Regions from separate parts of the Bradyrhizobium sp. HKCCYLRH2047 genome, predicted to be linked through region 3. Evidence: predicted binding sites of a transcription regulator. Region 3 holds the regulator's gene; each other region holds the start of a gene.
What was found. The regulator LexA, encoded in region 3, represses DNA repair genes until DNA is damaged. The targets are predictions, from matches to a motif close to TGTTCNNNNTGTGTTCNG.
Positions count from the first base shown of each region.

Region 1 (5,247 bases), on a different contig from region 3:
CAGGCCGACGCAGGCGAGCGCGAACAGGAAGCTGGCGCCGATCGCGAAGGCGTGCGGATTGTAGCCGGAGTTCGGGGAGACGCTGGCCTTGATGAAGCCGTAGGCGCCGCCGAAGCCGGCGGAGAAGATCATCAGCGAGCGCAGGATCGCGAAGATGGTGCGGTGACGGCGCATGAACCGGCGCAGGCGCAGCCTGACGTGAAAAATCGGTCCCATCTCGATCACCCCCAGCTTCCGATCCCAATGTCCTCGCCGACCCCGCACCATGCGGCGTCGGTATTGCTGAGACTTTGAAAGGTCATGCCCACGCCAGCCGGCGGTGCAGAGATGGTGAACCGGGCGTTAGCCCGAGTCACAGAACCGGGTTGGCCGGCGATGAGAAATGATTACGGGCCGCGACGATCAATGCGGCAGCGTCCCCGGCCGTCGTGTGGCTGGAGCGGACGTAGATGCGATAGTCGGCGCGGCCATCGGCATCATCACGGGCGAGATAGATCAGGGACGTGCCGGGACGCGGGTCGGCAGCGATGGCGACGAGCTGGGTGGCTGCCGTGATGCCGCAACCCTGGTCCTCCGTCACGGGCGCATCGTCGACCACGACGACATCGGCCGTCTCCGGACTGTCGGCCAGCGCCACGCGCACCGTCGCCAGCCCCGGATCATCGGTGAAATCGACATGCAGATCGGCGTGGAACGGCGCCGAGCCGAGCGCGACGGAGTCGGCGCCGACGGCAATGCAGGGCTGGGGGGAGGGCGCCAATTCGATCTTGGCGAAGACCACGGCCGCGATCAGCGGCACGGCCGAAACGATGACCTTGAAACGCAACATGATACGCACCGACGCGGCAGGCCCGAGGACGAAACGCGGGCCTTATGGTTGTCGGAGCGTAAAGAGAAGTCGTTACCAGAGTGTTGAAGGGGCGGGCAGTCACGCCGCGTGACGATTGTCCTCCGCCAGCGCGCGATACGACAGCGCTTCGGCCAGATGCAGCCGGCCGATCGCCTCGGCGTGATCGAGATCGGCGAGCGTCCGCGCCACGCGCAGCACGCGGTGATAGCCGCGCGCCGACAGCCGCATCGTCTCGGCGGCCTCGCGCAGCAGCTTCTGGCCGGGGGCGTCGAGCTTGGCGATCTCGTCGAGCACGGCGGCGGGCGCTTCGGCATTGGTCCTGACCTGCGGCAGGCCCGCTTTGGCATAGCGTTCGCGCTGCAGGTCGCGCGCGGCGGCGACGCGGGCAGCGACCTCGGCCGAGCCTTCCTTGGACGGCGGCAGGATCAGGTCGGCGGCGGTGACGGCGGGGACCTCGATGCGCAGATCGATGCGGTCCATCAGCGGGCCGGAGATGCGCGTCTGGTAGTCGGCCGTGCAGCGGTCGATGCGGCCGCGCTTGCAGGCATAGCCGGGCTCGAAGGCGTTGCCGCAGCGGCATGGATTCATCGCCGCGACCAGCATGAAGCGGGCAGGGTAGGTGACGCGGTGGTTGGCGCGCGAGATCGAGACCTCGCCGTTCTCCAGCGGCTGCCGCAGCGAATCCAGCACGCGCGGATCGAACTCCGGCAACTCGTCGAGGAACAGCACGCCCTGATGCGCCAGCGAGATCTCGCCGGGGCGGGCGCGCAGGCCGCCGCCGGTCAGCGCCGCCATGCTGGCGGAATGATGCGGGCTGCGGAACGGCCGCCGGTTGGTCAGCGCGCCGCCCTCGATCTCGCCGGCGACCGAGGCGATCATCGACACTTCCAAGAGCTCGGCCGGCGACAGCGGCGGCAGGATCGAGGGCAGCCGCGCCGCCAGCATCGACTTGCCGGCGCCCGGCGAGCCGATCATCAAGAGATGATGCCCGCCGGCGGCGGCGATCTCGAGCGCGCGCTTGCCGCTCTCCTGGCCCTTGATGTCGCGCAGGTCGAGCAGGCTGGCCGGCGCCTCCTGGATCTTCGGCTGCGGCCGCGACAGCACCTGCGTGCCCTTGAAGTGGTTGGCGATCTGGATCAGCGATGTCGCCGCGATGATCTGCAGATCGGGGCTCGCCCACGCCGCCTCGGCGCCGCAGGCGGCCGGGCAGATCAGGCCTTCCTCGCGGCCATTGGCGCCGATGGCGGCGGGCAGCACGCCGGCGACCGGCGCGATCGAGCCGTCGAGGCCGAGCTCGCCGAGCACGGTGAATCCGCCGAGCGCATCCGGTGGAATGGCGCCGATCGCGGCCATCAGGCCGAGCGCGATCGGCAGGTCGTAATGGCTGCCTTCCTTCGGCACGTCGGCCGGCGCCAGGTTGACGGTGATGCGCCGCGCCGGCAGCGCCAGCCCCGAGGCGATCAGCGCCGAGCGCACCCGCTCGCGCGCCTCCGACACCGCCTTGTCCGGCAGGCCAACGATCGCGAACGCCGGCAGGCCAGGCGCGACCTGGACCTGCACGTCGACCGCGCGGGCCTCGATCCCCTCAAAGGCGACGGTGGAAACGCGCTGGACCATGATGCCCCTCCCGGGCAGGGAGGCTAGCGGAAGCAGGCATTGTTCGCAAGAACAATACGGGAACATTGTCGTTGCCGCGCTCTGCTGCAATCCATTAACGACAGCCGCGTGAGGTTGCAGCTCCGGCCGCTGGGCTTAACGCCCCTTTAGTCCGGCCTTCGCATTCTTCCGCAATCGATGATCGACCCGCGCCTCCGTCACGGCCGAGAGGCGCCCAACGAGGGACGTGTGATGCCTCCAGCGCCCGCGGCAGCTCCGACCGCCAAGACGCCCGCCGGTGATGCGCGGACGGTGTCCGAGCTCGCCACCGACATGCTGCGCCGGACCACCAGCCTGTTCCTGGCCGGTCCGCGGCCGGCGTCCGCCGAGCAGCTCGATCTCTACGATCAGATGTTCGCCCGGCTGATGCCGCAGGTCGCGACCGAACTGCTGGCCGAGCTGAGCATGGCGCTCGCCGGCGTCGAGCGCGCGCCTTACGCGACGGCGCGGATGCTCGCCGTTCACCCCGAATTGCGCGTCGCCGGGCCGATGCTGGCCAAGGCGGCGGTGTTGACCGAGCGCGACCTCGCCGAGTTCATCCGCACCGGCAGCCCGGCGCATCTCGTCGCGCTCGCCAGCCGCAGGGGCATCGGCGACAACCTCACGACGCAGCTGATCGCGCGCGGCTTTCCGGCGGTGCGCATGGCGCTGGCGCAGAACCTCACAGCAAAGCTGTCCGAGGATGGCTATCGCAGCCTGTTCAAGATCGCCGAGCGCGATGAGGATCTCGCCGAGAAGCTCGCGCTGCGCACCGACCTGCCGGCCAAGCTGTCGCGGGCCTTCGTCGCCGCGGCCAGCGAGGGCGCCCGCGCCCGCTTCATCAAGGCCGCACCGCCGGCGACCCGCGCGACCCTTCAGGCGACGCCGACCCGCTCGCCCGGCGCGGCGATGCGCGCGATCTGGGACTATCAGCAGGTCAAGGCTGAGGTCGCCGCCCTCAGCCGCACCGGCAAGCTCGGCGACTCCGCCGTCAACCGCTTCTGTGCCACCGGCGATTTCCCTGCCGTGATCGCGGCGCTGGCGCTGCTCTGCGTCGTCACCATCGAGACGATCGAAACGCTGCTGGAGGAGGATCGCCTCACGGATCTGCTGCTGGCCTGCAAGGCGGCACGGCTGAGCTGGGCGACGACGTCGATGATCCTGCGCGACCGGCCCGGCTGCGACGCGCTTCCAGCCGATGACCTCGAGGAGGCGCGCAAGCGCTTCGAGAAGCTTGCGCTGTCCGAAGCGCAGTGGAAGGTGCGCGGGCTCGAATCGCGCTGAGCGAGCGCGGGAAGCGGCGTCAGCCCGGCGGGGTCGACGGGTAGGCCGTGAAGTCGATCTTGAACATCGCCGGGTCGAGCTTCTTGGTCGTATCGAGATTGTAGACGGCAATCGTGGTGTCGTAGCCCTGCGGATCGGTCACGGTCCACTGCTTGAGCTGGCCGTCCTTGGCGCCGAGCATCAGCATCAGCCGGCTGGTGCCGATCAGGGCCTGCTTCTCCTCGATCGTGATCGTGACGTAGAGGTCGTCGGCGGCGACCGCGATCACGTTGGTGTCCTTCAACAGGTCGATGCGGTCGGACAAGAGATAGCGCAGCGGCGTCTGCGACAGCGGATAGACGTCCTGGGTGGCGAGCTTGCGGTCGCGCACCACCAGCGAGGAGCCGTCGGCGATGATGTCGATCGGGGTCGGCGGGTCATATTCGAAGCGGACCTTGCCGGGCTTCTGGATGTAGAAATCACCCTTGGTCTTGCTGCCGTCCGGGCCGACCTGGACGAAATTCCCGACCAGCGTCTGCAGCGACGACAGATAGGCGCTGACCTTGGCCGCCTGCGCCTTCTGGTTGGCGTCGAACGAGGTGAAGATGCTGGCCGGCACGTTGCGCCGGGGATCGGGAATGACCGGATTGGGCGGGGCCGTCTGGGTGGTCGAGGGGCTCTGGCCGGCCCGCTGCTGGTCGGAGGCGCTGAGCTGGGAGCCGCTCTTCGGGCCTGATTTCGGAGCCGGCGTGCCTTGCGCGGCGGCGTGACCGGACGCTCCGGCGATGGAGCATGTCGTCACGGCGCAGGCGACCAGCCAGGCGCCGATCCGGCGCCCGCGCCAGGCTGCGTGATACGAAAACGTGCTGTTCAACAAGGAGCTTTTCAAAACGACGTCCTGAGGTTTTACGCGTTCTATCCCGGTTCGGCCGGGCAGCGTGATCGTAATCGCGTGAAGATCGGGCACCGAAGCGGCGTTTCTGCGGCCATCGGGCCGTCAGAACCCGCCTTCCTCCTCGGGCACCAGGATCTCGCGCTTGCCGGCGTGGTTGGCCTGGCCGACGATGCCTTCCTGTTCCATCCGCTCCATCAGCGAAGCGGCCTTGTTATAGCCGATCTGCAGCCGCCGTTGAATGTAGCTGGTGGAGGCCTTGCGGTCGCGCTTGACCACGGCGACCGCCTGCGAGAACAGGTCGTCGCCGCCGCCACCGCCGCCCATGCCGGTGGCGTCGAACACGGCGCCATCCTCCTCGCTCGGCTCCTCGGCGGTGACCGCCTCGAGATATTCCGGCGAGCCCTGGGCCTTGAGATGCTTGACCACCTTCTCGACCTCCTCGTCGGAGCAGAACGGGCCGTGCACGCGGCTGATGCGGCCGCCGCCGGCCATGTAGAGCATGTCGCCCTGGCCGAGCAGCTGCTCGGCGCCCATCTCGCCCAGGATGGTGCGGCTGTCGATCTTCGACGTCACCTGGAAGGAGATGCGGGTCGGGAAGTTGGCC
Region 1 is NZ_JBNPUM010000001.1:273,543-278,789, reverse strand. It holds gene ACQR1D_RS01280 (ATP-binding protein) at 1-216, opposite strand, end outside; gene ACQR1D_RS01275 (hypothetical protein) at 353-829, opposite strand; gene ACQR1D_RS01270 (YifB family Mg chelatase-like AAA ATPase) at 929-2,467, opposite strand; gene ACQR1D_RS01265 (DUF2336 domain-containing protein) at 2,699-3,769, shown strand; gene ACQR1D_RS01260 (outer membrane lipoprotein carrier protein LolA) at 3,789-4,577, opposite strand; gene ACQR1D_RS01255 (DNA translocase FtsK) at 4,746-5,247, opposite strand, start outside.
Region 1: ACQR1D_RS01270 (YifB family Mg chelatase-like AAA ATPase) is a predicted target of LexA. The motif match lies at 2,515-2,532, and genes of this name have one in related genera.

Region 2 (5,247 bases), 120 kb from region 3:
TTCGTCTCTCCCCAGTCCCATAACTGTCCTCGCACCGGATCCCTCCGATCCGGGCCCACGCGAAGGTGGCCTGTGGCTGGTTGTAGGAGACACTGCTTTCTAAACTCGTGATCGGCAGCAGGCGTGCGGCGGGATGTGTCGAACGTGCTTAAGCGCGGGTAAAGATCGCGGCCGTCGCGCCGATCGTGGAGCTGTCCCGAGGGCACGCATGGTGAGCGCCTGGCGCGTCAGGCCTCGAGTGCCAGTCTTCGAGCGCGCCAGTCTTCGAGTGCCTGTCCTCGAGGGTCAGTGCTTGGAGACGACGGGACCGCCCCAGCGATAGTTGACGCGGACCGTCGCCATGTCGACGTCCTGGCCGACCGCATCGGTCCGGCCCGCGGCTCCGCCGGGAACACCGGAGAAGCCCAGGGTGCGGTTGCCCATGAACAGGTGCTCGTATTCGGCTGCGACCGACCAGTTCTTGGCGAAGCCGACCTCGACACCGGTGCCGACCGCAGCCCCCCAGCGCGTGGCGCTGGACTGGTCGAGAGCCGCGCCCGTTGCCGTGGCGAGACCGTTGTACTTCTCGCTTGCGACCGCGGCGCCGCCCTTGACGTACCAGAGCACGTTGTTCCAGGAATAGCCGACCTGGCCCGTGAACACGCCGATGCCGTTGATCTTGGTCTGGTTGGTCACGGCCGGGGCGAACTGGCTGGTGTTGCTGCCCTTGAGGTTGGCCCAGTTGCCCTGACCTTCGACGCCGAATACCCAGCCGCCAGCCTGCCAGCGATAGCCGATCTGGCCGCCCGCCAGCGCGCCGGTCGCATCGTGGCAACCCTCGGCGTTGGTCGCAGCGACACCTGCGAAGCTGACCTTGTTGGTCCAGCAGGTGCGGGAGGATGCGCCGCCGGCGTTCAGGCCGACATAGAAACCACTCCAATCATAGATCGTTGTGATCATCGCAGGCGCTTTGGTGAAGGTGCGCGCGGGCAGATCGGCAGCGATGGCCGGCGCAATCCCCAGCGCCAGCGAAGTTGTCGCCCCCAGCAACAGCCTTCTCATCGCATTCCCCAAACCAAGTCCGACGCCCGCACGCACGCTCTCACCAACGCCCACCCGCCGGACCTTGATAGCCCCTTCCGCCGTAAAAAGCCGTCACCCAAAGGACACAACGGCTCGGCAAGTACCGGTTCTGGCACACAAAAAAAGGCCGGCGCGAGGCCGGCCTTTCGACATATTCGCTTTCTGCGTGCGATCAGTAGCGCGACATGCCCGGACCACCGAAGTGGTAGGAGATGCCGGCCTTGACGGTATGGACGGTGTCGCTCCACTCCGAGCGGTTGGTCGCGACCGGGGAGTACTGGATCGAGCTCTTGCCGAAATCGAGATAGTTGTACTCGACCTTGGCCGACCAGTTCGGAGCGAACATGTACTCGGCACCGGCGCCGATCGTCCAACCCCAGCGCCAGTCGTTCTGCACGAACACGTTGCCGGGAACGCCATCGTAGCGGTGCTGCAGATCGCCGACGGTGGCACCGCCGCTGACGAAGAGCAGTGCCGGACCCGTGGCCCAGCCGAGCCGGCCCTTGATGTCGCCGAAGCCGCGCAGCTTGGTGAAGTAGGTGTCACCGACGCCGGCGTTGATCACGGCCGAGCGGCCGTCGATGTCCGCCCAGTGATAGTCGCCCTCGAGGCCGAACACGATGTTGTCGACCTGCCAATTGTAGCCGATCACGCCGCCGGCGAAGCCGCCGGTGATGTCGTAACGCTGCGTGCCGGCAAAGATCGCCGTATTCGGCGCACCGAAGAAGGTCTCATCGCTGCGGCCCCAGCCGCCACCGCCCTGCAGACCGAGATAGAAGCCGGCCCAGGTCGGAAGCGGAGCGGGCGCCATCACCGGGGCCTTCGTGTACGGGCGGGCGGCGAGATCGGCGGCTCCCGCCGGCGTCAGCGCCCCCAAGACCATCAAGCTGACAGCTCCAAGAAAAATTCTTTTCATCCCAAGTCTCCCGCTTTGGGCGTCTCCAAAATGGTCCCCGGAGACGCACGTCTGTGAAGTTGGTGCGACCACGCTTGCGGCCCCAATCCGTCCTCAAATATACGCGATTCAACCCTGGATACCGTCTCCCAAAAGCCACAGGCGGGGAGGAAGTGGGGCGATGTAAGCTGATGAAAGTTAATCGCTTTTTCGTGATTGACGGAACTTTTTCGCGGTTCCATTGGGTTCCATCGGGTTCCTTGGAACTCGACGCACGGTTGTAGACACAGGCGCGCGAACAAAACTGGAACAATGGCCGTCCGCCTGCTATATGTGGATAAACAATGGACGAGGCGGGTGGACCGCGCGGCAACCGTATAGGGTCCGCCGCGAGAGGAAGGGTTAGCCACCGGACGCCGTGAGGCCGGTGTGGACGGCCGGTCCGATGATCGAGAACCGCGGGAGAGTGGTGATGGCGGGTAGTGTGAACAAGGTGATTCTGGTCGGCAATCTCGGCAAGGACCCCGAGATCCGGCGTACGCAGGATGGGCGGCCGATCGCCAATCTGAGCATTGCGACGTCGGAAACGTGGCGCGACAAGGCGACCGGCGAGCGCAAGGAAAAGACCGAATGGCACCGTGTGGTGATCTTCAATGAAGGTCTCTGCAAGGTCGCCGAGCAGTATCTGAAGAAGGGCGCCAAGGTTTACATCGAGGGCGCGCTGCAGACCCGCAAATGGACCGACCAGAGCGGCGTCGAGAAGTACTCGACCGAGGTCGTCCTGCAGGGCTTCAACTCGACCCTGACGATGCTCGATGGCCGTGGTGGCGGGGGCGGCAGCTTCTCCGATGACATGGGTGGCGGCGATTTCGGCAGCAGCGGTCCGTCGATGGCGCCGCCGCGCCGCGCGGTCGCTTCGGCCGGCGGTGGCGGACGCAACAGCGACATGGACGACGACATTCCGTTCTGAGCCGCCTGCGTCCTCGGTCGATACAAGGTGGCTTCCGTCCGTGTCGGGACGGGAGCCGGGGCGATCACCTCGGGTCTCGCATTGCAGGCGATCGCGCGCGTCTGACGTTTCGTTCGCTTGAGCAGTGCGTAACCTGACCACCGGGGTGTTGCATGAGCTTCGCACCGCTGCTCGCCGCCGAGCCCGCCGTCCTGCTGCACGCTGTCGCCGCGATGACGGCGTTCGCACTGGGGCTGGTCCAGTTCGCAGCCCCGAAAGGGACCTTGCCGCATCGAACGCTCGGCTGGATCTGGGTCACTCTCATGGCCGCCGTTGCGGCCAGCTCGTTCTGGATTCACACCATCCGGCTGGTCGGTCCCTTCAGCCCGATTCACCTGCTGTCGCTCTATACGCTGGCCGTGCTGCCGGTTGCGGTGTGGGCTGCGCACCGCCATCGGGTGGGGCCCCATCGCCGGGCCATGATCACGCTGTTCTCCGGCGCCCTCGTGATTGCCGGACTGTTCACGCTCATGCCTGGACGGATCATGCACAAGGTGGTCTTCGGCCCATAGCCAAACAGGGTTCCCGGAGCCTGCCATGGGCGGCCGCGGCAACCGGTTAAGTCCCTGGAAAAGCGAGCAGAAAAAGCGCGCTCCGAACCCCCTTGGGGGTGGCTAGCGGCAGCGCCATGCGCTATATGATTCCAAGCGATTTTCGCGTGTCAAAACCGACCGGTATCCCCTTTGTCCGATAAAGAAGATGAGAAGCCCGGCGAGCCGGGCGGACCTTCCGACATTCGTCCCGTTTCCATCCTCGACGAGATGAAGCGCTCCTACCTCGATTACGCGATGAGCGTGATCGTGTCGCGAGCGCTGCCCGATGCGCGCGACGGCCTCAAGCCCGTGCACCGGCGCATCCTGTATTCGATGTACGAGCAGGGGCACACGCCCGACAAGAAGTACGTCAAGTCCGCCCGCGTGGTCGGCGACGTCATCGGTAAATACCATCCGCATGGCGATCAGTCGATCTACGACGCCATGGTGCGCATGGCGCAGGACTTCTCGATGCGCGTGCCGCTGATCGACGGCCAGGGCAATTTCGGCTCCGTCGACGGCGATCCCCCCGCGGCCTATCGATACACCGAAGCGAAGCTCGCCAAGTCGGCGATTCCGCTGCTCGACGACATCGACAAGGACACCGTCGACTTCCAGGCCAACTACGACAATTCCGACAAGGAACCGTCGGTTCTTCCGGCCAAATATCCGAACCTGCTGGTCAATGGCGCCGGCGGCATCGCGGTCGGCATGGCCACCAACATCCCGCCGCACAATCTCGGCGAGGTGATCGATGCCTGCATCGCGCTGATCGACAATCCCGCGCTCACGATCGACGACCTCATCAACATCATTCCGGGGCCGGATTTCCCGACCGGTGGCATCATCCTCGGCCGCGCCGGCGTCCGCTCGGCCTATCATCTGGGCCGCGGCTCGATCATGATGCGCGGCAAGGTGACGATCGACACGATCCGCAAGGATCGCGAGGCGATCATCATCTCCGAGATTCCCTACCAGGTGAACAAGGCGACGATGGTCGAGCGCATCGCCGAACTGGTGCGCGAGAAGAAGATCGAAGGCGTCGCCGACCTGCGCGACGAAAGCGACCGCGACGGCTACCGCGTCGTCGTCGAGCTGAAGCGCGACGCCGTGCCGGACGTCGTGCTCAACCAGCTCTACAAGTTCACGCCGCTGCAGACGAGCTTCGCCGCCAACATGCTGGCGCTCGACGGCGGCCGCCCGCAGACGATGACGTTGAAGGACCTGCTGACGATCTTCGTCGCGTTCCGCGAGCGTGTCGTCACGCGCAGGACCAAGTTCCTGCTCAACAAGGCGCGCGACCGCGCTCATATCCTGGTCGGCCTTGCCGTGGCCGTGGCGAATATCGACGAGGTCATCCGGGTCATCAGGACGTCGCCCGATCCTGCGACCGCGCGCGAGGCGTTGATGTCGCGCGACTGGCCGGCGCGCGACGTCGAGGCCATCATCACGCTGATCGACGATCCGCGCCACCGTCTTTCCGAGGACGGCACCATCCGGCTGTCGTTCGAGCAGGCCAAGGCGATTCTCGACCTCCGCCTGCAGCGCCTGACCGCGCTCGGTCGCGAGGAGATTTCCGACGAGCTCGACAAGCTCAAGGTCGAGATCAACGACTATCTCGACATCCTGCGCTCGCGGGCGCGGGTACAGGGGATCATCAAGGACGAGCTCGCCGCTGTTAAGGCGGAGTTCGGCACGCCGCGCCGCACCGTGATCGCCGAGCAGGAAGGCGAGGTCGAGGACGAGGA
Region 2 is NZ_JBNPUM010000006.1:270,992-276,238, forward strand. It holds gene ACQR1D_RS16980 (outer membrane protein) at 1-1, opposite strand, end outside; gene ACQR1D_RS16985 (outer membrane protein) at 286-1,041, opposite strand; gene ACQR1D_RS16990 (outer membrane protein) at 1,235-1,978, opposite strand; gene ACQR1D_RS16995 (single-stranded DNA-binding protein) at 2,430-2,927, shown strand; gene ACQR1D_RS17000 (DUF2306 domain-containing protein) at 3,080-3,478, shown strand; gene gyrA (DNA gyrase subunit A) at 3,650-5,247, shown strand, end outside.
Region 2: ACQR1D_RS16995 (single-stranded DNA-binding protein) is a predicted target of LexA. The motif match lies at 2,252-2,269, and genes of this name have one in related genera.

Region 3 (5,247 bases):
ATCGGCCCGCTGATCCTCGCCAGCCTCGGCGTCATCGTGATCGGCCTGCTGCGCACACCGCTGCGCTGGTCGGGCGCCGTCGGGCTCGTGGTGGCCACCGCGTGGGCCGCCACGACGCCGCTGCCCGACGTGCTGATCGCCGGTGACGGGCGCGCGGTGGCGGTGCGAAGCCGTGACGGGCGCCTGCATGTGATGCGCACGGGGAAGGACGTGTTCGCCACCAAGGAGTGGCTCGCGGCCGACGCCGATGCCCGGCTGCCGGCGGATCCGTCGCTCGCCGATGGCGTCTCCTGCGACGAGGCGGGCTGCGTGGTCGCGATGGCCGACGGCCGCTTCGCCGCCCTGACCCTGCGCGCCGAGGCGCTCGCCGATGATTGCACCCGTGCCGCGCTGATCGTCACCGCGCGCGCCGCGCCGTCATCCTGCGCGGCGGCCGTGATCGATCGCGAACGGCTGCGGCAGCAGGGCGCCTTGATGCTGGTGCAGCGGGGCAAGGGCTTCACCGTGACGCCGGCGCGCGCCGGCGGCACCGACCGCCCATGGTGGCCGGCGCCCGCCGAGGCCGGCGCGTTCGACACGACGCTGACGCCGCGTGCGCCGGCCGCGCCGCTTCAGGACGCGACGCCGCCGGAGACGGAGCAGGGCGAGCAGGATTGAGCGCCGGGCAGCTCGAACGTGCCGAGATGATACTCGGTGTCACCAGGTCCATCGAACAGCGAGGGGCCTTCGACCAGCGTGAACGCGGTGCCCGGATAGCGTTGCCAGATGGCGATGTCATCAGCCGTGACCGTCAGCCAGCCGAACGCAAGCATATAGCGGCCGGGCTCGGTGATCCGTCCGGCCTTGTTCCAATCGATCTTGTTGACCACGGCGGCAAGCTCCCCCGGCACACAATGCCGGCCGAGGGATGTCTTTCCTATCCGATGCGATGCCGGGGCGTGAGATTCGCCCGAGAGGACTTTGCGCTTGCAGAACCCAAGTTGACCAAGTCTCCCACCTTCGAAAGCGCGCTCATGACCGACAGAAATGCCGACGCGCAGGCCCTCAGGTGATGCTGATGCGGCGAATCGGTGTGGCCTGCGACGTCGGCACGTCCTCGCCGATGTCCGGGCGACGCTCTGCCGGCTGCTTGCTGACCGGCAATTGCAGCACGGTGACGCGCTGGCCCTCGCAGAGCTGGGTCACCAGCACGTGGCGGCCGTCGGCGAACTCGATCGCGTCGTGATGGCGATCGGGAATGTGCGTCTCGATGCTGTTGAACTTCGCGACGCGCTCGCGGATCGTCCGGGTCCAGAGCCAGCGGCTGTCGTAGCGGACGTCCTCGGCGAAGGCCAACTCGGTGCCGGGCAGCATGCAGACTGCGACGGTCGGCTCGCTCTCCAACGCGAAGCCGCGGGTGGCGGTGCCACGGAAGGTCATCGAGATCAACGTCTCGCCGACCTTGGCGGGACGGGACGCAACCGCATGGAGGCTGTAGTCACACATCGGATCGCTCCTCGTTGAGAGATAGCCGACCCACGCTCCCCCCGGACAGGCGCAGGCCTCTATCAGAGTGGACATCGATGGTGATGTTAGCGCGCGCTTCGCGGCAATTCTGCGCTGATCTGCATCGCGTGTGCCCGCGGCCGATCACAAGCGTTTGAGCATGCCGCGCTGCACATCATGAAGTGCATTCGCGTGTGGCGTATTTTGCTGGCTGCTTCCAGCTTGGCTGGCTTCTCGCTCGGCGGCGACAGCGCGTGCGCCCGCCGCCGAGCGACCGATCCCATTCGCGATCAGTACTTGCGGTACAGCCCGACCAGCTTGCCTTGGATCTTCACCCGGTTCGGCGGCAGGATGCGCACCTCGTAGGCGGTGTTGGCCGGCTCGAGCGCGATCGATGCGCCGCGACGGCGGAAGCGCTTCAAGGTCGCTTCCTCATCGTCGATCAGCGCCACCACGATGTCGCCGGTGTCGGCGGTCTCGTTGCGCTGGATCAGCGCCATGTCACCGTCGAGGATGCCGGCATCGACCATAGAGTCGCCGCGCACCTCGAGCGCATAGTGATCGCCGTTGCCGAGCATGTCCGCAGGCACGCTGATGGTGTGGCTGCGCGTCTGCAGCGCCTCGATCGGGGTACCGGCGGCGATGCGGCCCATCACCGGCACCGCGACAGGGCGCTCGCCATCGTCTAGCGCGGGAGTGCTGGTGCGCACCTTGCCGAGATTGCCTTCGATCACCGACGGCGTGAAGCCGCGACGGTTGCCCGCGGCCTGCGACAGCTCGGGCAGCTTGATCACCTCGATCGCGCGGGCGCGATTCGGCAGCCGGCGGATGAAGCCGCGCTCCTCGAGCGCCGTAATCAGGCGATGAATGCCGGACTTCGAACGCAGATCGAGCGCATCCTTCATCTCGTCGAAGGACGGCGGCACGCCGGCTTCCTTGAGCCGCTCGTTGATGAACCGCAGAAGTTCGTACTGTTTGCGCGTCAGCATTTCGACCTGGTCCCCGGTTTGTTGTTGTCCGAGTCCAGGAGCTGCGCCTTGAGCACAAGCCGGCTGAGAGCGCCCTGGAGTCGGACCGTCATCGCGTCGCCCGCAACATACTAAAAACAAATCATGAACGGACACTATATGTTCGATGTGTGTTCCGCAATCCTAAAAATATGATGAACGGACCGGGCTTTACCGGGGAAGCGGCTCAGTTCGGCAGGCGCAGGATCTCGCACGGGCTGCCGGCAGGCGCCTTCGGCGCAAACGCCGGCCGGATCACCAGCGCCTGCGACAGCGCGAGATTGCCGAGCAGCGACGAATCCTGCTGCGTCACCGGTGTTGCGACCAGGGTGCCGTCGGCGCGCTCCTTGAGCTGCGCCCGCAGATAGTCCTCGCGCGAATCGTTCGCCCCCAACTCGCGGCCGAGCAGGGCGGTCTCGCGCGGCATCACGGCCTCGTCGCGGCCGAGCAGGCGCCGAATCAGCGGCACCATGAACAGGATGGCGCAGACATAGGACGACACCGGATTGCCGGGCAGTCCGATCACCCTGATGTCGCCGAGCCGTCCGTGCATCATCGGCTTGCCCGGCCGCATCGCGATCTTCCAGAACGCCATTTCGACGCCCTCGGCCTCCAGCGCCTGCTTGACCAGGTCGTGATCGCCGACCGAGGCGCCGCCGGTCGTGATCAGGACGTCGGCCTCTGCCGCGCGGGCGCGCCGGATTCCAGCGACCGTCGCCGCCATCGTATCCGCGGCGATGCCGAGATCGATCGGCGTCGCGCCCTCGCTGCGCACCAGCGCCCGCAGCGCGTAGCCGTTGGAATAGACGATCTGCCCCGGGCCGGGCGTCGAGCCCGGCATCACCAGCTCGTCGCCGGTGGCGAGCAGCGCCACCTTCGGCCGCCGCCGCACCGGCAGCGCCGGATGATTCATGCTGGCCGCCAGGGATAGGTCGCGGTCGCTGAGCCGGCGCCCGGCCTTCAGCAGCACCATGCCCTGGTGGAAGTCGACGCCGGCCGGCCGGATGTGCCGGCCTGTGATCGCGGCCTCGGTGATCACGACATGGCCGTCCTCGGCGATCGTGTCCTCCTGGATCACCACCGCGTCGGCGCCTGCGGGGACAACGCCGCCGGTGAAGATCCGCGCCGCCTCGCCGGGCCCGACCACGCGATCGAACGGCCGTCCCGCCGCGACCTCGCCGATCACCTTCAGCCGCGCCTTGGCCTTGGCTGCGTCGGCCGCGCGCACCGCATAGCCATCCATCGCCGACATCGCCTCGGGCGGCTGCGTCCGCAGCGCCGCGAGGTCGCGGGCCAGGATGCGGTGATAGGCCTCGTCCAGCCCGACCATTTCCTCAGCCAGCGGCTCGGTGCCGGCGAGCACCGCGGACAACGCATCGGAGACCGGCATCAGGGCCATGGGATTACCTTCGGACGAAGACGGGCAGATCGACTGAATCGCCTTCTAACCGAACGCGCACGGGGTGGCCAAGAGCCTAAGCCGCTCCCGGCTTTCCGATCGTCTGAAGGTGCGTCGCGTGGCCCGCCGCCTCACGATCGCGCGAGAAACTCTGCAATCATGCCGGGGGGGGCAGTCGCGATCTGCTCACGTGCACACGGAGTCCAGACGGAGCTATCCGGCAGCCGCGCGACAGGCGGCGCGCTCGGTGGTGTGCAGGATGTTTGCCACCATGTTCCGCAGCCAGACCGATGCGGCATCGCGGTCGAGCTGCAGCGGCCAGACCATCGAGACCGCCGGCAGCCGCAACTTCAACGGCGCCGGACAGAGCGCCAGCCCAAACCGGGGTCCGTAGAGCCTTGCCATCCGGGTCGGGATCGTGGTGATCACCGGTGACGCGGCCACCGTCGCCAGCACGCTGAGGAAATCCGAGGAGGCCGAGACCACGTTGAGCTCGGTGCCGATCTCATCCAGCGCCGCCTCCAGGCAGCCCTGCAGGCTGTTGGTCAGCGTCACCAGTGCGTGCGGAAGCGACAGATAGGCATCCAGGCCGATCGGTGTTTTCATCGCGATGCGCTTTGGATTGTAGACGCAGCTCAGCGCCTGCTCGAACAGGAACTGGGATCGGTGCCGCAGCGCCACCGCCTCGAAGCAGCCGACGCCGACATCCAAGGCGCCCTCGTCGAGCAGACGATGCACCTCGTTGCGTTCGGTCGGACGGCTGAGAAGCCGCACGCCGGGCGCCGTTCGACGCAGCTCCGCCGTGAGTTCGGGGATCAGCAGCAGCTCGACCTCGCTCGAGAATCCCAAGCGGATGGTGCGCTGCTCGGTCGCTGGGTCGAACTCCGGTGCGGCGTGCAACGCAGCCTGCATCTGAGCCAACGCCGCCCGAACCGGTCCGGCCAGCACCGCAGCCTTGGGGGTCGGCTGCATGATCGTGCCGACGCGGACGAACAGCTCATCCTGCAGCAGCACGCGAAGCGTCGACAGCGAATGGCTCATCGCCGGCTGCCCCACCTTCAGGCGCGCCGCCGCGCGTGTCACGCTGCGCTCCTGCATCAGCGCGTCGAACGCGACCAGCAGATTGAGGTCGAAGGAGCGAAGATCGAAATGATCGATGGACTGCATGAGTTGGATCGATTTGAGGAATGCATGACCTAATCGTAGATCTCGGCCCAGACAAGATCACCGTTCGGATCGAGGCCGCCAAACATGCAGGACATCACGACCTATCGCGTCGGGGACGCCACCATCAGCAGGATTTTCGAGATCGGTCTCGATGCGGTCGAGGGCGAGTTTCTGTTTCCAGGCGTGGAC
Region 3 is NZ_JBNPUM010000006.1:146,378-151,624, forward strand. It holds gene ACQR1D_RS16380 (ComEC/Rec2 family competence protein) at 1-657, shown strand, start outside; gene ACQR1D_RS16385 (hypothetical protein) at 612-869, opposite strand; gene ACQR1D_RS16390 (hypothetical protein) at 1,045-1,485, opposite strand; gene lexA (transcriptional repressor LexA) at 1,776-2,474, opposite strand; gene ACQR1D_RS16400 (molybdopterin molybdotransferase MoeA) at 2,680-3,891, opposite strand; gene ACQR1D_RS16405 (LysR family transcriptional regulator) at 4,105-5,058, opposite strand; gene ACQR1D_RS16410 (MBL fold metallo-hydrolase) at 5,143-5,247, shown strand, end outside.

Region 4 (5,247 bases), on a different contig from region 3:
GGTGGGAACCTGCTCGTCGGCCGGCTCGCCGGCGACAACTGCGAGGTCCTCGCCCGGCACAGCCTGCGCATCTGCCGGAGCGGCTTCGGCAGCAGCAGCTTCCGCGATGGCAGCAGCCTCGACGGGCTTCTCAATCGGCTTGGGCGGCAGCGGCGGACGCTTCTCCATGCGATAGCCGAGCGCGCGCAGGATGGAGGCGAAGTCCTCGCCGGCCGAGCCGGTGAGCGAGGTCATCGCCTGCGTCACCACGAAGCCGCGGCCGTCGAAGGCGCCGGCCGGCTTCTCGCCCGGCGCATTGTCGCGCCAGGCCAGGGCGGGACGAATCAGGTCCGCCAGCCGCTCCAGGATGTCGACGCGCACGGCGCGCTCGCCGGCCTGCTTATAGCCGAGCACGCGATAGGCATCGCGCGGCAGCGCCTTGTCGACCGGGAACGAGGTACGGCCCGAGCTCGCCAGATGCTGGGCGCCGGTCAGCGCGGACATGTCGACATTGCCCTGCTTCTCGGCCCACAGCAGCGCGGCGAGCGCGCGCGCCGCCGGCTTGAGCAGTGCCGGGACGTAGATGTGATAGGCCCCGAAGCGCACGCCATATTTGCGCAAGGTGGCGCGCGACGGCTGGTCGAGATCCTTCATCTCGGCGGCGATCTTGGCGCGCTCGATGACGCCGAGCGCCTCCACGAGCTGGAACGCGATGCCGCGGCCGATGCCGGTGATGTCCTCGGCCTTGGACAGCTCGAACAGCGGGCCGAGCAGCTTCTCGATATGCGTCTTCAGCCACAGATCGAGCCGCGCCTGGACTTTGTCGCGCGCAGCACCCGTCAGCCGCTCGTCGGCGATGATGCGCAGGCGCGGATGCAGCGCGTCGTCGGCCGCGACCAGCTTGGCGACCGCGTCGCCGGTCCAGCGCATCGTGCCGTCGGCGGTGAGCACGATGTGCTCGTCGGGCGCGCCGGACAGCTTCTCGGCGCGCGCCTCGATCTCGCCGGCCAGCGCCTTCTGGGCAGCAGCCTGCAAGGCCTTGGCCTCCGAGCCGGCTTCGGCGGCGTCGGGCGCGAAGGTGAATCCATCCAGGCGGCCGATCGCGTGCCCTTCAACGATCACTTCGCCGGTCTTGCCGATTTCCGTATTCAAAACACTGTTCTCCCGCAGGCGCCGCATCAATACACTGGTACGACGATCAACGAAACGCTCCGTGAGCCGTTCATGAAGGGCGTCTGACAATTTATTTTCGAGTTCGCGGGTAATCCCCTGCCAATAATCAGGGTCGCGCAGCCAGTCGGGCCGGTTGGCCACGAAGGTCCAGGTGCGAATCTGTGCAATCCGCCCCGACAGCGTATCGATGTCGCCATCGACGCGGTCGGCCTGATCGACCTGGGCCGCGTACCAGGCGTCCGGAATACGCCCCTTCTGCATCAGGAAGCCGAACACGGTGGTCACCAGCTCCGCATGGGCAGCCGGCGACAGCCTGCGATAGTCGGGAATCTGGCAGGTTTCCCAGAGACGCTCGACCGCTTCAGCGCCATGCGCCATGTCGCGCGCCTCGGCATCGCGCGCGGCATGATCGAGCACGCGCAGATCCTCCGCGGTCGGCGCGCGCGTCAGCGCGTCATGCCCCGGCGTAATCGCCAGGGAGACCTGGAGCGCGCTCAAGGACGCGAAATCAAGCCTGGAGTTGCGCCATTGCAGCACCTTCACGGTATCGAAGGTGTGGTTCTGGAGCGCATTGACCAGCTCGGGCTCGAACGGCGCACAACGTCCGGTGGTGCCGAACGTGCCGTTACGCGTCGCGCGTCCGGCACGGCCGGCGATCTGGGCAAACTCCGACGGCGTGAGCCGGCGGAACTGATAGCCGTCATATTTGCGGTCGGATGCGAAGGCGACGTGATCGACGTCGAGATTGAGCCCCATGCCGATCGCATCGGTGGCGACGAGATAGTCGACGTCGCCGTTCTGGAACATCGCCACCTGCGCGTTGCGCGTGCGCGGCGACAGCGATCCCAGCACCACGGCGGCGCCGCCATGCTGGCGGCGGATCAGCTCGGCGATGGCGTACACCTCGTCAGCCGAGAACGCCACGATGGCGGTCCGGCGCGGCTGCCGCGTGATCTTCCGGTCGCCGGCGAATTCGAGCTGCGACAATCGTGGCCGTGTCACCATCGACGCACCGGGCAACAGCCGCTCGATGATGGGGCGCATCGTCGCAGCCCCGAGCAGCAGCGTCTCGTCGCGCCCGCGGCGATTGAGGATGCGGTCGGTGAAGACATGGCCGCGCTCGAGATCGGACGCGATCTGGATCTCGTCGACGGCCAGGAACGACACGTCGAGATCCCTGGGCATCGCCTCGACCGTCGACACCCAATAGCGCGGGTTCTTCGGCTTGATCTTCTCCTCGCCGGTGATCAGCGCGACGGCCTCGCTGCCGACGCGATCGGCGATCTTGTTGTAGACCTCGCGCGCGAGCAGCCGCAGCGGCAGTCCGATGATGCCGGAGGAATGCGCGAGCATGCGCTCGATCGCCAGATGCGTCTTGCCGGTGTTGGTGGGGCCGAGCACGGCGGTGACGCCGCTTCCGGGAGCACGGTCGGACGTGCGCTCGAAAGGCGAGGCAGCCGAAGAGGACGAAAAAGCCATTCGTTAAATGTGGGTCTCGAAGCCGGCGTTGGAAGCGCGTCGTTCACGCGCGACGGATGCGGAATTGTCGTGTGTCTGGAGAGGCTGAGATGCTGACCCCTGTCTCACATTGTGACGCATATAGTGCCGCAGCTTAAGCTTCGGAACGCCTTGAGAACGAATCGCGAAGGAATCGCTGACTCTGTCGGCTTTCAGGCTTCGTTCACCGCAACATCTCGCGCTCTGCGATCAAGCCAGCACTAGATCAAGTTTTCGCGGGCTCCACAAGCAACGCTTTCCCGATGGAACTGGCGCGCATTTCAGGGCGTCCCGAGTCGAATCAGAATCAGGGAAGAGTCAAACGGATTCACGCGCAGCAGACAGCATCCATACGGGGACCGGCAAATCGGAGGTCAACGCGGAATCTCCATCGCATTCAAGCGAGAGCGGACGGCATGCCGCCAGACCTTCACGCCACGGCCGCTGTTGCGGCTCAGCCGCTGACGGGGCCGTGCCACAGCGACGAGATTCGGATGTGGAGGAGCAGCGATACGAGGCGCTACTGGGTCTTGGCGACGTGCGGCGCCGCCTGGGTGATGAACGACGTCGCCTCCAGCATCGCGGTCCCCAGCGGGGTCGGGATCACCATCTTGAACGGCACCAGCACGCGGGTGCCGGCGATCGGCACGAAGAAGATCTCCATGTTGCGGGCCTGAGCCAGATATTTGATGACCGGCCGGTCCGGGATGTAGCCCGCGACCGGCGTGAAGTAGATCGCGCAGACCAGCGCCGGACCGCGATAGCCCTTGTCAGCCTTGACGTTCTCCATGCGCTTGTAGTCGAGCTTGAGCTCGTAGCGCATGCGGCCGTCGAACACGGGCGCAACGCCGCGGCAGGAGTCCGGCGACAGCAGTTCGCCATTGCCCGGCACCCGCACCAGAGAGGCCGTCATCGGATCGAGCACGCCGCGCTTGTGGGCATCCGTCACCGGAATGCGGTCGGGATCGACTGGAGGCGCCGGCTCGATGGCGAAGTCCTTCACGGTGCCGTTCTGCAGATTGATGCGGATCTGCTCCGATTTCTTTCCCGTGGAGGTCGAGGCCTGGTAGCTCTGGCCGACCAGGGCGCCGTTGACGACGCGTCCCTGCACCGAGCCCGTGCCTGATCCTTGCGAGAAGCTCTTGAGCAGGCCGGCGGTGCCGCCCTGAGCCGCAGCACCATACTGATCATCCCCGATCTCGACCGCCCAGGTGCCCTTGCCGACGGGGATGCCGGCCAGGGAAGCCTCGTATTGAGCGTCCAACCGAGCCTGCGCCTGGACGCCTTGCGCCAGCAACAACAGGCAGAGCGCTGCCCCGGCCGCGGCCAGGCGGCCCGAGAGAAATGAGGGAACCGAGATGATGGTCACGTGACGAATGATCCTGCCGATCCGCCTGCCTGAGCGCCGGACCGATCCGACGCGCCGTCCTTGCTACTTAAGCCAAAAACGCCTTCAAACAACGCGAACCGTCCGACAATGGCGGTTTGTCCAGCGCTTTGCGCCTGAACAGCACTCAGAACCGTCGTCCGCAGCGCTGCCGGAACCGAGCCGCGAACCTCCGACCGCGCCAGCATGCCGCCATTCCGGACCGTTCGCGGGATATCCATCCATCACGTCCGAATGCGCCCTTTATATGGTCTAAACTGCCGGCTATACTATTGATTACACGCCTGCTTTTCTGCTGGTCGGCGATTTCGGCCCGACCAGGAGGAGGCATGGGTCGCGTCCTCCGGGTTCGCCGGCCCGGCTCTCGGTATTTGCTGCAGCCTTCAAAACCTTGACGAAAAGCCGCATCCCCCCTATAGGACCGCATCTCCCAGAGACGAGCTGGACGAGTTTTGGACCCCCGCGGCCCGCCGACATAGGCGGACGAAGGGTGCGGGGATGAGAGAGGATTTATTGCCATGTCGCGGCGCTGTGAACTGACGGCCAAGGGTCCCCAGGTTGGCCACAAGGTCAGCCACTCCAACATCAAGACCAAGCGGCGCTTCCTGCCGAACCTGTGCAACGTGACCTTCATCTCGGATGCACTCGGCCGCAACGTGCGCCTGCGCGTTTCGACCAACGCGCTCAAGAGCGTCGACCACAATGGCGGCCTCGACGCCTATCTGCTCAAGGCCAACGCCGCGACCCTGTCGCCGCGCGCGCTGGAGCTGAAGCGCGCCATCGAGAAGAAGGCGGCGGACGCTGCCCCGGTCGCGAAGGCGAGCTGAGAGAGCCAACCGAAATTCAAGATTGATGCAGAAGCCGGACGCGTCACGAGCGGGGCTTCGAGCTGAACGAGATGTCGAAACGGCCGGGTCGAGAGATCCGGCCGTTTTGCTTGCGGATGCCGTGATCAACTGACAACTCTGGACAAGGCAGCCGGCGCGGGGCGGCAGGACAGGTCGGGTGACCATCCGTTCGTACAACGGCGCCCAGCAGTCACTCCGCCATGTCGGCCGCGCCGCGCGCAACAGCGACCCAGACGAAGTGCCATAGGGAACCGACCTCCCCAACACCAGCCGGATGCTCTACACTCGTTGCGGTAGCATTATTGCGGACATTCCTTTGCCATGAAGAATATTGTCATCTGCTGCGACGGCACCGGCAACGAG
Region 4 is NZ_JBNPUM010000017.1:30,779-36,025, forward strand. It holds gene ACQR1D_RS28985 (helicase-related protein) at 1-2,631, opposite strand, end outside; gene ACQR1D_RS28990 (DUF3108 domain-containing protein) at 3,170-3,946, opposite strand; gene rpmB (50S ribosomal protein L28) at 4,555-4,863, shown strand; gene ACQR1D_RS29000 (T6SS phospholipase effector Tle1-like catalytic domain-containing protein) at 5,206-5,247, shown strand, end outside.
Region 4: ACQR1D_RS28985 (helicase-related protein) is a predicted target of LexA. The motif match lies at 2,773-2,790, and genes of this name have one in related genera.